3 regions of the Dietzia sp. PP-33 genome follow, and region 1 is predicted to be linked to each of the others. Evidence: riboswitches for the same ligand, from Rfam matches in the RefSeq annotation. Region 1 holds a riboswitch; each other region holds the start of a gene.
What was found. A riboswitch is a leader RNA that binds a small molecule or an ion and turns the genes downstream of it on or off. The one in region 1 is predicted to bind thiamine pyrophosphate.

Region 1 (5,574 bases):
CCAGGCGCCCAAAGGGTCACAGCGGTTCAGTCCAAGGTGGGGTCAAGGCCGCACAGTGTATCCAGCGGCTGCCGAGCTCGCTCACGTGACTCACTGGTCAACGCCGAATGTGGGCCCCCGATCAGCGACCTCACGCCTCTGGCATGAACCAGCACCGAGAATGTCACAACACGACCTCCACCCGCCGGTGTTGCACCGAGCACTGGAATCCGCCCTGCGAGGTCACCAGCCTCATCGCAACAACCAAGGGCGCCCCACCAGTAAGGGCTCCCTGCCGCGATCGGTTCGCCGTCACAGGCCTCTCGCAGCGGGGAGTCCGCCCCATCGACAGGAACCCCATGGACATCCCCTGCGAGCGGGAGACGGCCCTGCTCACCTCTTTCGCCTCCCCACCCAAGGGGTCGCGTCCGGTCGACAGCCGCGGCGAACTGATCACCAACCTGCCGTGGGTCTGGTCCTCCGAGCGCACCCCGTCCGCGGCGATGACCGCCACCCAGGCTGAGCGTGTCGAGGGACGCCAGCCCTACCGGCCCGTCGGATACATCTACCTCGTGGCAGTCGGCGACACCCCGACCATCTACCGGTCCGGATACACCACCGACCCCCGCAGTCGCCTGGCCGACTACCGCAAGAACACCGGGACATTCTCGTACCCCACCGGGAGCGTCGGGCCGCGGGAGTACTTATCGGCCTGCATAGTGGCCACCCAGACCACCGAGACCACCGCCCAGAGGCTGCTGCCCCGCTCGGCGTTGTGGAGGGGAATCTCGCGGAACGCGGCCTCTGACCCCCTCGCCGCCGAGAACGGCTTCGGTGCCTCGATGACCGCCCGGCGCGACTGGGCCGGGGCTCGTATCCGCGCATCGTCGGTCCGGACCCTGGAGCGAGCACGCGGCGTCGGGGGGTTCCATCCTTCGCGTTACCTCGACCTGGAGCCGGTCGAGACAATGACAGGTATCCCCGCAGCCGTGCTCCGGGGAACGGCCGTCCCGGTCATCTCCGCCGACTGGCTCCGGCGATGGATGCCAGTGCACCCCCAGACCACCGTCTGCGGCGTCGTGGATGGCATCGCGGACGAGTGGCTGACCCTCGGCGATCCCACCGAGTTGCTCTCCGCCCCGGTGCCGGCCGGACCGGTGGCCACCGCGGGGGCGCTAATGACGGCTGGGCTCGTCACCGATGCAGTGGTGTCAGGGCTTCGCGCTTCACTGATAGCTGATGCTCGCGCCCTCGGCACCGACATCCGGGGTTACGACTCCGATCACCTCACCACCTGAAAGGGCAGAACACATGACCACGAGAACGGAGAACTCCGAGTTCCTCACGGTGCCGCAGGCGGCGCGCGAAAAGGGCATCGGTGCGACCTCGCTTCGGGCGTGGATCTACGCCGGGCACCTCAAGACCACGCGCACCGGCCGCCAGGGCTGGCACCGGATCCGCCGCAGCGACCTGGACGCATTCCTCTCACGGCCCGAGCTGCCGAGGTGTTCATCATGAGGGGACAGGGAAACCGCATGTCAAGCATGACCAACGAGGGGACAGACCACATGCTCAAAAATCTCGACCACGATCAGAGGTTTCTCCGCGCGGTCAGTCTCTCTGGCTCGGATGGAACCGCGATCGCGGCGATCGTCATGCGCGGTGGGCTTCCGATGATCAGCCTCGGCGGGTCGTTTGGGTCGGTCACCCTCACCGCCGCGCAGACCGCCGCGCTCAGCGACCAGCTCCGGGAGTGGGCGACACTAACCGCCGAGGCGGAGGCGCTCACCGCGCAGGATCGGTATTCAGCCGAGTGCGCCTCGGAGGACGCCGCGGTGCTCCGCCGCGGGATCGCCCAGCGGGTCGAGCGGATGATCGCGCCCGAGTCCGGGAAGGTCTATCGGCCTACGGCCGCCGAGGTCGGACGGCGGGTGCTTCACCCATGATCTTCGAGTACCTCGATGAGAACACCGCCGCAGAGTCATACGAAGAGCTGCACGCCGCGATCGAGTTCGTGCTCGAACTCATGGAGAGCCGCGGCCTGTGTCCCTGCTGCGCCGATGAGGCCCTGAGGGACGTGCGCTTCCAGTTCCAGGCTGCGGTCCTGCACCCGCTCTACATCAGAGGAGACGTCGCTGACCTGGCGCAGCGGTTCGCAGACATGGAGGTCTGTCAGGTGACGAAAGCTCTCGCGCACCCCTAGGGTCAGACCACGGTGGATGATCGAATGCGAAATGCGGGAGGGACGCACGCACAACAAGCCCCCGGCCTACTGGTCGGGGGCTTGTTGTTTATGCGCTTGGTGTCACTGTGGTGTCACGAGCCGTTTTCGGGGCCTTCGAGGGGCGTCAGGGACGTGTCAGGTTTCTCGCGTCCCGGGGTCTGTTTAGGCATCAGGATCGCACCTCGGACACCGGGAGGTAGACCCGACTTTCACCTGCCCTGAACTGGTCAGATGCATCCTTCATGCCCTTCTCGATAGCCTCTATAGTGGTCAGTCCGTGCTCCTCGGCATAGGCCCGTATGTCCTGCGAGATCCGCATCGAGCAGAACTTGGGTCCGCACATCGAGCAGAAGTGGGCGGTCTTGGCCGGCTCGGCGGGCAGCGTCGCATCGTGGTAGGCCAACGCGGTGTCCGGGTCGAGGGCCAGTGCGAACTGGTCCCGCCAGCGGAACTCGAACCGTGCGGTGCTGAGTGCGTCGTCCCTGGCCTGCGCGCCCGGGTGGCCCTTGGCCAGGTCCGCCGAGTGCGCGGCGATCTTGTAGGTGATCACGCCGGTCTTGACGTCGTCGCGGTCCGGAAGGCCAAGGTGTTCCTTCGGGGTGACGTAGCAGAGCATCGCCGTGCCGGCCTCGGCGATCCTCGCGGCCCCGATGGCGGAGGTGATGTGGTCGTAGCCCGGCGCGATATCCGTGGCCAGCGGCCCGAGCGTGTAGAACGGCGCCTCCTCGCACCACTCCTCCTCGAGTCGCACGTTCTCGACGATCAGGTGCATCGGCACGTGTCCCGGGCCCTCGATCATCACCTGGACGCCGTGGCGCTTGGCGATCGTGGTGAGTTCACCCAGTGTGCGGAGCTCGGCGAACTGCGCCTCGTCGTTCGCGTCGGCGATAGATCCCGGACGGAGCCCGTCCCCGAGGGAGAAGGTCACGTCGTAGCGCGCGAGGATCTCGCACAGCTCGACGAAGTGGGTGTAGAGGAACGACTCGCGGTGGTGCGCCAGGCACCACGCCGCCATGATCGAGCCTCCGCGCGAGACGATCCCGGTGACGCGCTTGGCGGCGAGCGGGACGTACCGCAGGAGCACGCCCGCGTGGACGGTCATGTAGTCCACGCCCTGCTCGCACTGCTCGATGACGGTGTCCCGGTAGAGTTCCCAGGTCAGTGCGGTCGGATCGCCGCCCACCTTCTCCAGTGCCTGGTAGATCGGCACGGTCCCCACGGGGACGGGGGAGTTCCGCATGATCCACTCGCGGGTCTCGTGGATGTCCCGCCCGGTGGACAGATCCATGATGGTGTCCGCGCCCCACCGGGAGGCCCACACCATCTTCTCGACCTCCTCCGCGATCGAGCTGGTGACCGCGGAGTTGCCGATGTTGGCGTTGATCTTGGTCACAAAGCGCTTGCCGATGATCATCGGTTCGCTCTCCGGATGGCGGTGATTGGCGGGGATGACCGCACGACCGGCGGCCACCTCTGCTCGCACCACCTCGACGTCGATCCCCTCGCGCGCGGCGATGAAGCGCATCTCCGGGGTGATCAGACCCGCTCGGGCCCAGGCCAGCTGGGTGCGCACCGAGGTGGAGTCCTCCGTCGAGGCGGGGACGGCATCTGGATGGGACCAGCCCTCGCGCGTGGGCGGCAGCCCCACGGCGAGGTCGTGGCACGCCTGCGCGTCGGGGTACTCCGTGTACGGGCCGGAGGTGTCATAGACATCGAACGTCGTGTCGTTGGTCAATGCGATCCGGCGGACGGGCACGCGCAGGGTGCTGCCCTCCGCGGGGACCTCGAGGTAGGACTTGCTGCTGGAATGGATGGGACCGCAGGTCACGGCCTCGATCGAGGTGGTGTCTGCGCTGGTGGTGGACGTGTTTCTGCCCATGATGTTCACTGCTCCCTACGCCGGCATGACCCGGACAGGTTCGACGGTCGACGACCCGGCTGGTCGTCCTCTCAGCCCGCGCTCCGATGCGGACTCCCGTGTGGATGAGTATGGAATTGTGCGGGGCGAGCGTACCCCGGCGAGTAGCATCAGGGGTGGAACACACCCTGCCGAAGGAGTCCCATGTCCCGAGTAGAGTCACTGGTGTTGGTCCACAACACCGATAGAGACCGGTTCGAGTTGTGGGACGGCGAGACGTTCATGGGCCTGGTGGGGTACGAGAAGGACGGCGAGGTCTACATCCTTCTCCACACCGTCATCGAGGAGCACTTCGGTCAGCAGGGCATCGCCCGCCTCCTGGTCAGTCTGGTCCTCACCCGCATGCGTCTGGACGGGAACAAGATCCGCCCGGTGTGCAGCTACGTCCGCCGCTTCCTCATCCGCTTCCCCGAGTACCAACTCCTCGTCGCCCCCCGCTGACGTCGGTGGGACAGGCCCCGAGCCCCACTCCGATCACCCGCCGCGATCTCGCCCGCCTTCGCCTGGCCTCCCAGCGGCTCGTGGGAGAGCGCTGCACCTCGCCCGCCGAGGCGGTGCGATGGATGGCGTGCATGCAGGGACAGGACCTGCCCGGCGTGCTCGAGTCGGTCGCGCTGCGCTCACTCGGCCCGGCCGGCCGGCCCGCCACGATCAGCGAGGTCCGCGACGCTCTCGCCGACGGCTCCGTGGTCCGCTCGTGGCCCATGCGCGGCACTCTTCACCTCGTGCCCGGCGAGGATCTCGGGTGGATGGTCCGGTTGGCCGCGGGGCGGTCGCGCTCCACTCACATCGCGCGGCTCGCCGCGCTCGGGGTCGACGACGACGAGATCGACCGCGCCCAGCGGGTCCTCATGGAGGAGATCGCAGGGACACGTGTCCGCACCCGTGCCCAGCTGCAGGATCGCTGGATGATGGAGGGGATCGACGTCTCCGGCGGACGCGGCTATTACCTGCTGTACCTCTTCGTCGTCGACGGGCTCGTCAGCCAGGTCGACGGCGAGGGGGGCGACGGCAGGGGATCCGACGTCGTCGTACACGGCTTCGCTCATCACGAGCGCTGGCTGGCAGCGCACGGGGTCGCGCCGCGCACTCCCACCCGCGAGCACGCCGTGGCGGAGTGGCTCGAGAGGTTCCTGCGTTCGCACGGACCCGCGCGCGCCGAGGACTTCCGGCGCTGGACCAGCCTCCCGTTGCGAGATGTCCGCCCCGCTCTGGAGACCGTGTCCGAGCGACTCGAGGCGGTCTCGTTCGACGGCGCCACCTACTGGATGGACCCGGGCGCGCCCGATCGGCTCGCCGCGGCGGGCCGTTCCGCGGACTCCGTGCTCCTGCTGCCGGGCTTCGACGAGTACCTTCTCGGCTACGGCGACCGGTCCCATGCGGTGGCTCTCGATCACGCCCGGTTGATCGTTCCCGGCAACAACGGTGTGTTCCGGCGGACGGTGGTGCACAG
Region 2 (5,574 bases), on a different contig from region 1:
CCTGCTGCGGCGCCGCGGCGTCGCCGTCGGTCGTCGGCGCGGACCCCTCGGACTGGGCCCTGCGCATGGTCACGTCCATCCGCGACAGGTCCGGGCCCAGTGCGGTGACCCTCATCTCCAGGTCGCGTTGGATCCTGCCGTCCTTCTCGTACTCGTTGGTGAGCAACCGGCCCTGGACGATGATGCCGTCGCCCTTGACCAGCGTGCCGGACGCCCGCTGCGCCAACCTGCCCCAACAGTTGGCCGAGAAGTACAGGGTGCCGCCGGTCTTCCACTCCCCGGTGTCGCGGTCCTGGTATCGGGTGTTGCTGGCCACCCGGAAGGAGAACACCGAGTCCTCCCCGACCCGCCGGGTGGTGGGGTCGGTGATCACGGTTCCGCGGACGGTGGTCTGGGTCTCGTTCATGGGCTCACTCCTGTCACACTCGGACCGACCGTGCGTCGGCCTCGTGTTCCAGAGCGTGCCCCACCTCGTCGTCGTCGACTCTCCTACGCGCCCGTGGCGGCGCCCACCCTGTGGAGGGGGCGAGGGGTGTGGAGAACGGGGCCCGACGACGACGAGGTGGGCGCCGCTCAGCCCCGGCGATCGCTGCGCGACATCTCGCGCAGCATCTCGTTGTACGCCCTGAGCTCGGCGTCGTCGTCGCGTTCGGACTGCCGCTCCCCGCGCCGCGCGTCACGCATGTCGCTCTGGTACCACTGCCACGCCAGGGCCAACATGACGATGAACAGGGGGATCTCCCCCGCCGCCCACGCGACGCCGCCGCCGACCTGCTGGCTCTGCAGCAGGTCCGGGATCCAGGGCAGCCCGACCCCGCCGTACCAGTTCTCTGCGAGCACGGTCTTGAAGTTCATCAGCATGATGCCGAAGAAGGCGTGGAACGGCAGTGAACCCAGCAGCACCATGAGCTTGTAGAGCGGCGAGAAGTGTCGTGGCGCCGCGTCGACACCGATGATCACCCAGTAGAAGAGGTACCCACTGATCAGGAAGTGCACGTTCATGAACATGTGGCCCAGGTGCTCGGAGACCAGCGTCTCGTAGAAGCCACCGAAGTAGATCAGATAGAAGCCGGCCACGAACTGCACCGACGCCACGATGGGGTGCGTGAGGAACCGCGAGAGCGGGTTGTTGATGAACTCCACGATCCACTCGCGCGGACCGGGAGGGTTGCCGCGGCCCGCCGCGGGGAGTGCGCGCAGCGCCAGCGTCAGCGGCCCGCCGAGCGCGAGCAGCACCGGCACGAGCATCGAGATGAGCATGTGCCCGACCATGTGGCTGGCGAAGTCGGCCATCATGTACATCCCCATGCCGGAGCTGGTGGTGACGAACAGCAGCACACAGCCGAGCACCCATGCCACGGTCCGCCCGACGGGCCAGTCGTCGCCGCGCCTGCGCAGGGTGACCAGTCCCCACACGTACAGACCCAGGAGGATGACCGAGGCCAGGCCCAGCACCAGGTCGAAGCGCCACAGGCCCAACACCGTGCCGAACGAGAACGGGCCGGGAAGCTCGAAGCCCAGCAGGGCCTCCTGGCGCGTGGGCACGTAGAGCGGCGCCGGCGGCGGGGTGCGGCCGAGCGAGACCGAGAGCCCGATCGTGCCCGCCATCACCACGGCCTCGACCAGCCCGATCCGCAGCAGGGTTCCGCGGTCCACGGGAGCGTTGGCCGACCTGGACTCGATCTTGCTGATGATCCGGCGGCGCATCGCCAGCCCGAACATCGCGAGCAGGCCCAGCAGCAGCGCCTTGGCCAGCACCAGCAGCCCGTAGGTCGAGGAGAACAGGTCGGCGGGGTGCAGCCGCACGAGCGCGTTGATGATGCCGGAGAACCCGAGCGCGATGATCGCGACGGTGGCGACCACCGAGAAGCGGCGCAGCGCCAGTGCCACTCGGGAGCCGCCGCGCATCGTGTGGGCGAGCACCGCGACCAGCCCGCCCACGTAGAAGGCCGCGGCGAACAGGTGGATGATCAGCGAGTTGGTGGCGATGTCGTGCGCAGTGCTCCCGGAGGCGTGACCCGTGGCCGCCACCGGCAGGAGCGAGAGCACCGTCACGCCCAGCCAGATCACCGACCAGCGCCAGCTCAGGGTGAGCCGCTGCCCGATGCCCGCCACCAGCGCGATGACCGCCGCCCACCGCCAGGACGAGGCCACGTCGATCTGGTTGATGGCGACGACCCACTGGTCCGGCGGCAGCGACTCCCAGATGGTGCGCCCGGAGACGTCCGACAGGGTCAGCGGGATGAGCAGCGCCGCGGCCACCGCCCAGGCGATGTTGACCCACGAGGAGAGCTGCTGTGCGCGGTAGCCGTCCACGTCGAGGGTCTTGTCCTTCTGCGGCGGGGTGAAGAACGCCGCGAACAGCGCCATCCCCACCGCCACCGCCGCGAGGAGCTCACCGATCGCGCGGACCGCCGGGAGCCCGGCCGTGGTGAGGACGCCCGGATCCGGGACTCCCACCAGCTCGAGCGCCACCTGCGTGGACATGGCCGAGAGCGGGACCACCACCGCGGCGGCCACCACCGCGAGCAGGATCACGACGGGCACCACGCTGCGGGTCCTGAGCGGTCCGGCGGTGGCGGGTGCCGACTTCGACGACGTCATGACCTCCATCGTAGGAACCCGAGTGCCCCCGGGCCGATTCGCGTCTGATGCGCACACCCCCGCATCGGCTACCATTCTTCCGGCGACGCCGGATGCGCGCGTCGCAGGCCTCCGTAGCTCAGTGGATAGAGCATCCGGTTTCTACCCGGCTGGTCAGGGGTTCGAGTCCTCTCGGGGGCGCCGAGGTCAGGGCGCAATTCGGTACGGCGATCGGTTCTCCACCGGTCGCCGTGCCCACATTTGACCCGCATTCCCGCGAATCGGCACCGGGTCACCGCCCGCCGCGCGCCCCGCCGCTCGCCACCCACCCGCCGCGCGCCCCACCCGCCGCGCGCCCAACCCGCCGCGCGGTCACTTCCGATCACGTTCTCCCAGGTGGGTTGTGCCGAAATCGGTCAGATGTGACCGCTCGTCGAGGGACGCGACCGTCGCTCGGGCATTGGACTCGCATCAGATCCCGATCTGTGCCGGTGGTACGTTCGGATGTCGAGCTGATTCGCAAGGTCAGCTTCGATGACACGGGGTGCCCCTACCGAACGGGGCTGAGATCACACCCGCTGAACCTGAACTCGTTCACACGAGCGGAGGGATGTCACATGCGCTGGCGCACGCTGTGGTGAGTCGTCCGGGAACCACGGCAGTGGCACTGGAGGGTCTGGGGCACACCTATCCGGGCGCGCGCCGCCCGGTTCTCGCGGACCTGAACCTGGCCGTTCCCGTAGGCGAGCACATCGCCGTGGTCGGGCGCAGCGGATGCGGTAAGTCGACGCTCCTGTCGCTGATCGCCGGCCTCGTCGAACCGACGACCGGGACCGCCCTCGTTCTCGATGAACGCCTGCCCGCACGACGCCTGGATTCCTGTGCGCTGATGCCCCAGGGCGACAGCCTGTTGCCCTGGTTGACCCTGCTCGACAACGTCGCGATCAGTCTCCGCAACCAACGGGTGAGCCGGCGCGCCGCCCGTGCCGAGGCCCAGCGACTGTTGGATCGCCTGGGGCTGGGTATCTGGGCCGATGCCCGTCCTGCAGCTCTCAGCGCAGGCATGCGCCAGCGCGCAGCACTCGCGCGCGCTCTGCTGGCACGCAAACCCGTGCTGCTGGCCGACGAGCCGCTCGGTGCGCTCGACGCGATCACCCGTGCAGAGGTCCAGCAGTGGCTACGCCAGACCATCACCGGCACCTCGGCCACCCTCGTCATGGTCACGCACGACGTCGATGAGGCACTGCTCCTCTCCGAACGCGTGGTTCTGCTGGCACGAACCGAGGACGGCGCCCCAGCGCGTGTTGTCTCGGCCTGGCCGGGTTGGTTCAGCGACGACCGACCCCGCGAGGTCCTCCTCGGAGACGAGGACTTCGCCACGGCCCGCCGGGAAGTGCTCCAGGCCCTGGCCCGGGAATCGCACCTCGCCGAAGGCGGAACCGACCGATGACCGTGCGATTCCTGCGGTCCGCCGCTCCCGCCTGCGTCACGGTCCTGCTGGTCCTCGCGGCGTGGATCATCGTCACCGCGCTCGAGCTCGTGCCCGACTACGTCATTCCCGCACCCCTCGCCGTGCTCGACTCTCTCGTGACCACCTGGCCAGACCGGCTCGGTTCCGCCACGGTGCTGACCGCCACCGAGACCCTCCTCGGAATGGTCCTCGGAGTGGTCGTCGCGGTGGCGGTAGTGGTCGTCAGCGCATTCGTGCCCACCATCGGGCAGGCCATGACCCCCCTACTGGTCGCCTCCCAGGCCATCCCGGTCATCGTGATCGGCCCGCTACTGACGATCTCCCTCGGCTACGGCATGGCACCGAAGGTGATCGTGGTGGCCCTGTTGTGCTTCTTCCCTGTCGCGCTCAACCTTCTGTCCGGTGTCCGGACAGTCGACGCCCGGCTGATCGACACGCTACGGAGCCTGCACGCCACCAGGTGGTCACTCTTCTGGCGGGTACGCCTGCCCTTCGCGGCACCACGCGGTTTCGCCGGACTACGCGTCTCGGTCACCTTCGCCCCGGTCGCCGCGGTCTTCGCCGAATACACCGGCTCGACCAACGGCCTGGGCTACCTCATGCTCCAGGCGATCCCCCGGCTCCAGACCGATTTCGTCTTTGCCCAGGTGCTCGTGCTGACGATCATGTCCAGCGTCCTGCTGGCCAGCGTGACCATCCTCGAACGTCTCATCTGCCCTTGGAACACTCCCACCGGGGAAAGGAACCCATCATGACGAACTCCCGAACCAGAACGATCCGACGACAGGCCCTCACGCGACCTGGCGTCCGCATGCTCTCGATCGCGGCCGCGGCCGCGGTGGCTCTGACCGGCTGCCAGGCATCCTCGGACAACGCCGAGCCAGGCGAGACCGGCGCCGCCCCGGTCAGTGTTCTCCTTGACTGGAGTCCTAATCCCGACCATGTGGCGCTGTACACCGCGCAGCACACCGGCGCCTACGGTGACGCGGGTGTCGACGTGACGTTCACGACGCCGTCCAACACGGCCGACGCCGCGCGAGAGGTCTCCCTGGGACGTTCCGACCTGGCCATCTCCTATGAGCCAGACACTCTCATCGCCGCGGAGCAGGGACTCGACGTCGTCTCGGTCGCCGCTCTGATACCGACGTCGTTGACCTCCCTGATCGCCAGGACGGAGTCCGGGATCACCACCGCGGCCGACCTGGAGGGCAAGACCGTGGGGTTGTCGGGCCTGGCCTCCCAGCAGCCGACCCTCGACTACATCGCCCGGGAGGCCGGGATCGATCCGAATTCGATTTCCGCCCCCAACGTGCAGCAGAGCCTGAACCAGGCGCTGCTGACCGACCAGGTGGACGCGATCTTCGGCGCGTTCCGCAACATCGAGGGGGTCGAGCTCACCGCTCAGGGCGATTTCGTGATCATGCCCGCCACGGAACTCGGAGTCCCCGACTACGCGGAACTGGTGATCATCGCCAACCCGAGCCGCCTCGCTGCCGACGCCGACTACGCCGAGCGGGTGC
Region 3 (5,574 bases), on a different contig from region 1:
GTCCCACACAGGTAAGCGCGGGGACTTCAGATTGTTCAGGTCCAGGTGCTTCCTAATCAGCGGGGCTGCCCAGGGCAGACTCGGGCACGTAGCGGTCGGCGCAGATCCTCGAGGGTAGAGTCCGGCCGAGTCGAGTCTGTGGAGTCCGTGGTGACGATGACGACGTCTACGACGACGATGTCAATACGGATCGGGTCAGGTTCGTGGTAGTTGTTTCGCGATGCTGTCGATGGCTTTGGTCAGCGCCTTCGATGAGTCGTTGACAGATTTGGCAATGGTCATCGCCGTACCAGGCGTGGTCTTGGCGGTCCTTCGGTACTCGCTGAGATCCACGATGTAGCTCAAGGTGTCGGCTGGGCCTTTTGGGCCGTCGAAGCGGATAGTGATCGTGAAGCGGCCATCGCCGTTAGCGGGGAGTTCTGGGGATGGCAGGAGTTGTTGTGGGATACCGAGGTTCCATTGCATTACGCGGCCCGGTGGTAGCGCTGCGAACCGGCGGCGGCTGAGGAACCTACCCTCATCACCGTCTCTCGCCCACTCCTGGGGAAACGGTGGGTCTATGGAGACCGACACGTTGGAAGCCACCGTTGGGCCGTCGTTCTTCACGATCAGCATCATGAATTCGGCGTGTTGGGCGTGAGGACGGATGTCTGACCATACATACGGTTGGGCGGCTTCTTCGTGCATCATCCGCTGGATCGAGGTCTGTTCCTCGGCGGTCTTGACCTGCCGCCACGTGAAGTACAACGCTGCCAGGGCGATGGTTGCGGCGATCGCGGCGACAGTTGCTGAAGCATCCATTCGGACATTGTTGACCATGCTGTCTTCGATGTCCTGCCACGAGGGACTTGGGTGCAGGCAGGACCAGACCTTATCTGGCCCTTCCGGATCCGGAGTGCGTAGCGGGGGTTCGCCGGTGATGCGGTGAGGCACAAGTTGTGAGGGTCCTGGGGCGTGTGAAGATGCAGGTTCTCACGCCTCGCATCGAACACCCCAGGGCCCGTTTTGAACGCTACCGCCAGCCTGCTCGCCGACACCATCTGCCGCACCGTCGAACTCGGGGTGACCATCACCGACGCCGCCGTGGCCGGCGAGTTCACGCACTTGTTCTGCTCCCCGGTGGGCCTGGATCCGGTCTGCGCCGAGTGCTGGACGGTCGGCCGGCGGCGGGATCATGTCGAGCGCAGGGTCACTGATCTGCCGATCGTTGGCCACCCGACCAAGCTGCACGTGCGGGTACCTCGCTTCACCTGCGACAACACCGAATGTACGACCAGGATCTTTCAGGAACGCACGCCGTTGCTCGCTGAGGCTCGGGCCAAGACCACCCGCCGCTGCACCCGCTGGATCCTGCAACGCTTGGCCATCGATCGCACCAGCGTGTCCGCGGTCGCGAAAGCTCTCGGGTTGGGATGGGACCTGGTCAATGACCTGGCGCTATCGAAGATCCGCACCATGGTCTATGGCCAACCCGGCCACCTCGACGGGGTCCGCGTCCTGGGAGGCGATGAGCACTAGTGGAAGCACGTCCGCGGCGATGGAACCTCGTCGTTCGCAGGCCGTGCTGGTCGACCTCACGCCCGTGGTGGCCGGTTCCGGCCCAGCCCGACTGCTGGACATGATCGCCGGGCGCTCAGCGAAAGTGCTCACTGACCGGCTCGACGCTCGGCACCAGGCATTCCGGGACAGGATCAAGGTGGTGACCATGGACGGGTTCGCCGGCTATCACTCCGCCGCCACGAAGGCGGTCCCTGCAGCTCGCACGGTGATGGACCCGTTCCACGTCGTCCACCTGGCCGCCGACAAGCTCACCGTCTGCCGCCAGCGGGTCCAGCAGGCCACGACCGGGCATCGGGGCCGCTCCGGCGATCCCCTGTACGGGATCCGAAGGACGTTGAACACGCGGGCCGAGCTGCTGACCGACAAGCAGAAGGCCCGGTTGTGGAAATCGCTCGTCGCCTATGGTGCGCACGTCGCGGTCGAGGTCACTTACGGCATCTACCAGCGGCTCATCCTCGCCTACGAGGCATCGAGCCGCCGCGAGGGCAAGGTCGCGATGTACAAGCTCCTCAAGTCGATCCGGTCCGGCGTGCCCAAGGAACTGCTCGAGCTCGCGCAGTTCGGCCGCTCGCTATGGAAACGGCGCCGCGAGATCCTGGCGCACTTCGACGTGGGCGCCTCCAACGGGCCAGTCGAGGCCATCAACGGACGCCTCGAACACCTCCGCGGAATCGCCCTCGGCTTCCGCAACCTCGGCCACTACATCCTCAGATCGCTGATCCATCCCGGCCAACTCCAGGCACGAATCAACGCACTCTAGATCCGGAAGGGCCAATAACCCACACCGGGGCGGCCTGGGATGTGGTGAGCGGGGAGGCGTACAACGAGCGACGACCCCTCGGTGCTGGTGGTCGTCGTATAGCGATGAGCGGGAATCGACGACGAGTAGGGTGTGCGGTGACACGGGGTGCCCTGCACGGGCTGAGATCACACCCGAGCGAACCTGATCGAGTTTGTACTCGCGTAGGGATGTCGTTGGTGCATCTATGGCTGCATCCGCTCGTGCGGTGGTCCCCTTCACGTGATCACCGTTAGGAGAACAATGACTTCGCGACAGGATGCGGCGCACGATCGGCACTCCCGGAGGATCCGGTTCAACGCCTTCGCCATCAACGGTGTGGGCCATCAGCTTCCGGGAATCTGGCGACATCCCGATGACCGGTCTCGTGACTATCGCGACCTCGCGCACTGGACTCGTCTCGCCCGACTGTTGGAGGAAGGGCTGTTCGACGGCATCTTCATTGCGGACGCACTAGGCCCTTATGACGTCTACGGCGGTAGTGCCGATGCCGCGTTGCGGACTGCCGCCAAGATTCCGATGAACGACCCGATGATGCTGGTGAGCGCCATGGCGGCGGTCACTGAGAACCTCGGTTTCGGTATTACGGCGAGCACGTCCGCGGAGCACCCGTACACCTTTGCCCGGCGGATGTCGACGCTGGACCACCTCACGCGGGGTCGAGTGGGGTGGAACGTGGTCACCGGGTACTTGAAGAGCGCGGCGCGGAACCTGGGTGAGAGCGACCAACTCTCCCACGACGAGCGCTACGACCGGGCGGACGAGTACCTGGAGGTGCTGTACAAGCTGTGGGAGGGATCCTGGGAGGACGACGCGGTGGTGCTCGATGCGGAGCGGGACATTTTTGTCGACCCGGCAAAGGTCCATCCCATCGGCCACGACGGGACGTACTTCACCGTTCCCGGGGTGCATCTGTCGGAGCCTTCTCCCCAGCGGACCCCGGTCATCTATCAAGCCGGTGCCTCCGAGCGGGGTGTCCGCTTTGCCACCGAGAACGCGGAGGCGATCTTCGTGGCGTCCCCGACTCTTGCCCAGACCAGTGACCAGGTCAGCCGGATCCGCGCGGGATTGGAGGCGGCAGGGCGTGGGCGGGATGCCGCGCGCGTCTACGCGCTCCTCACGATCGTCGTCGACCAGAGCGATGCGGCAGCCGCCGAGAAGTATCGCGACATCTTCTCCTACGCGTCGGAGACGGGCAATCTGGTACTCAACTCGGGCTGGTCGGGAATCGACCTCTCCCGGCAGGACCTCGACGCGCCTCTGGATCCGGTCGCCACGGATGCCATCCAGACCACGGTGTCGAGCCTGTCGGGAGCCGCGGACTCAGACGGGCGGTGGACCTTGCGCGACAGTGCCCGGTTCAACGCCACGGGCGGCCCCGTGGTGGTGGGTTCGGGGGACACCGTGGCGGATGCCCTGGAGCATTTCATGGCTGAAACGGACGTCGACGGCTTCAACCTGGCCTATGCGCTCAATCCCGGTACCTGGGAGGACGTCATCGAGTTCCTTGTTCCAGTGCTGCAGGGTCGCGGACTGTATCCGCGGACCGCGGAATCCGGAACGCTGCGTTCCCGCATGTTCGGCGACGGCGACCTGTTGCCGGATTCACACCGTGGGGCAGCCTTCCGTCGCCGGTGAAGCGACGGCAGGGTAGTCGCGTCATGAACCAGCTGTGCGCGCAGACAGTCTTCACCGGGGCCGATTTTCGGGTTGCGCAGGGGAGCTAGAGCGGTAGAACGTCGACCTCCGCACCGGCCGCCAGTGAGGTCACGTCGGCGGGGATCTCGATCAGCACGTCAGCCCGGGCCATGGAGGCAACCAGGTGTGAGCCGGGGCCGGAGACCGGCTCGACCGTGGGTACCCCGACAGCGGCACCCTCGGAACCCGAGACCAGCGCCCCACGCAGAAATTGCCTCTTCCCGGAGGGTGAGTTCACGGCCCGGGACAGCACGGCCCGGCGCGAATGGATGGGCACACGCCCCACGGCCTCGAGGATCACCGGGCGCAGCAGCACCACGAACGACACCAGCGCGCTGACCGGGTTGCCGGGCAGACAGACCACTGGTGTGTCGCGCCAGGTCGAGAGCCCCTGCGGTCCGCCGGGTTGCATGGCGATCGGCGCGAACCGGGCCCCCTCGCGGTCGGAGAGGACCTGGCGGACCACCTCGGCGTCGCCCATCGACACGGCGCCCACGGTCACCACGAGGTCGGCGTCCCCCGCGGCGATGTCGAGCGCCTCCGTGAAGTCGTCGCGGTGATCGCCGCTGAGCACGGCCGCGGTGACCTCGCATCCGCAGGCCTTGAGCGCGGCGGCGAGCGTGATTGAGTTGGACTCCCAGATCTGGCCCGGCTCCAGCGGCCGACCGGGGACGACGAGCTCCGAACCCGTCGCCACCACGCCCACCCGCGGGCGCGGCCGCACGTCGAGGCCGGACTCCCCGAGAGAGGCGGCTGCCGCCAGATGACGGGCCTCGAGCCGCACCCCGGCGGGGATCACCAGGTCGCCGGCCCGGACGTCGTCACCCGGGCGACGGATGAACTCGCCCGCGGCCCGCGGCGCGTGGACCAGGACGGTCGCCGGACGGCCGTCCGAAGGGTCGGGCTCCTCGACGGAGGTGTCCTCCACGGGGACGACACAATCGGCGCCCTCGGGGACCGGCGCGCCGGTCATCACCTTGCAGGCCTCGTCGTCGTCGACCTCCGGCCCCGGACCGTCACCGGCGTGGGTCGTCCCCACCACCCGGAGCCTCACCGGCGCGTCCGGGCCCGCCCCGGCGAGGTCGGCCGACCGCACCGCGTATCCGTCCATCTGCGAGTTCACGAACAGCGGCAGGTCCACGGATGCGCGCAGTTCCTGGGCCAGCACCGAGTCCGCGCACGCCGAGATCGGCAGCCGGGTGCTCTGCGCCGCCCGCTCCAGTACCGGTGCGAGGTGCGTGCGCAGGAGCTCTCGGTACTCGGAGGGCGACGGGCGGTCTGGGTGGGAGGCCATGGCCCCACGGTAATCGCGTTGTACTGTGCCTACGGTCCGCGCGCGGGCCGTAGGCGGCGAAATTAAGGGGAGACGGTGGCGAGCAAGACATCCGGATCGACGAAGCTGTGGTCGGTACACGGCGACGGCAAGAACATCAGACCCGGTGAAGTGGTCGCCCCCATGGAGCGGCTGAGCTGGCCCCGGACGATCGGCATCGGCGCCCAGCACGTCGTCTCGATGT

Region 2: linked by a shared signal. The riboswitch ahead of NJE57_RS06535 (ABC transporter ATP-binding protein) and the one ahead of thiC (phosphomethylpyrimidine synthase ThiC) in region 1 are both predicted to bind thiamine pyrophosphate.
Region 3: linked by a shared signal. The riboswitch ahead of NJE57_RS13840 (LLM class flavin-dependent oxidoreductase) and the one ahead of thiC (phosphomethylpyrimidine synthase ThiC) in region 1 are both predicted to bind thiamine pyrophosphate.

The regions. Positions count from the first base shown of each region.
Region 1 covers NZ_JAMYEI010000002.1:74,869-80,442, reverse strand. The annotation lists gene NJE57_RS04505 (hypothetical protein) at 339-1,277, shown strand; gene NJE57_RS04500 (helix-turn-helix domain-containing protein) at 1,291-1,497, shown strand; gene NJE57_RS04495 (hypothetical protein) at 1,515-1,925, shown strand; gene NJE57_RS04490 (hypothetical protein) at 1,922-2,182, shown strand; gene thiC (phosphomethylpyrimidine synthase ThiC) at 2,373-4,082, opposite strand; TPP riboswitch at 4,078-4,192, opposite strand; gene NJE57_RS04480 (GNAT family N-acetyltransferase) at 4,266-4,562, shown strand; gene NJE57_RS04475 (winged helix DNA-binding domain-containing protein) at 4,568-5,574, shown strand, end outside.
Region 2 covers NZ_JAMYEI010000003.1:71,660-77,233, forward strand. The annotation lists gene NJE57_RS06520 (single-stranded DNA-binding protein) at 1-406, opposite strand, end outside; gene NJE57_RS06525 (cytochrome c oxidase assembly protein) at 574-2,604, opposite strand; tRNA gene NJE57_RS06530 (tRNA-Arg) at 2,712-2,784, shown strand; TPP riboswitch at 3,114-3,211, shown strand; gene NJE57_RS06535 (ABC transporter ATP-binding protein) at 3,245-4,033, shown strand; gene NJE57_RS06540 (ABC transporter permease) at 4,030-4,809, shown strand; gene NJE57_RS06545 (ABC transporter substrate-binding protein) at 4,806-5,574, shown strand, end outside.
Region 3 covers NZ_JAMYEI010000007.1:265,675-271,248, reverse strand. The annotation lists gene NJE57_RS13850 (hypothetical protein) at 196-801, opposite strand; partial or broken gene NJE57_RS13845 (ISL3 family transposase) at 1,006-2,320, shown strand; TPP riboswitch at 2,454-2,547, shown strand; gene NJE57_RS13840 (LLM class flavin-dependent oxidoreductase) at 2,603-3,997, shown strand; gene glp (gephyrin-like molybdotransferase Glp) at 4,083-5,351, opposite strand; gene NJE57_RS13830 (uracil-xanthine permease family protein) at 5,514-5,574, shown strand, end outside.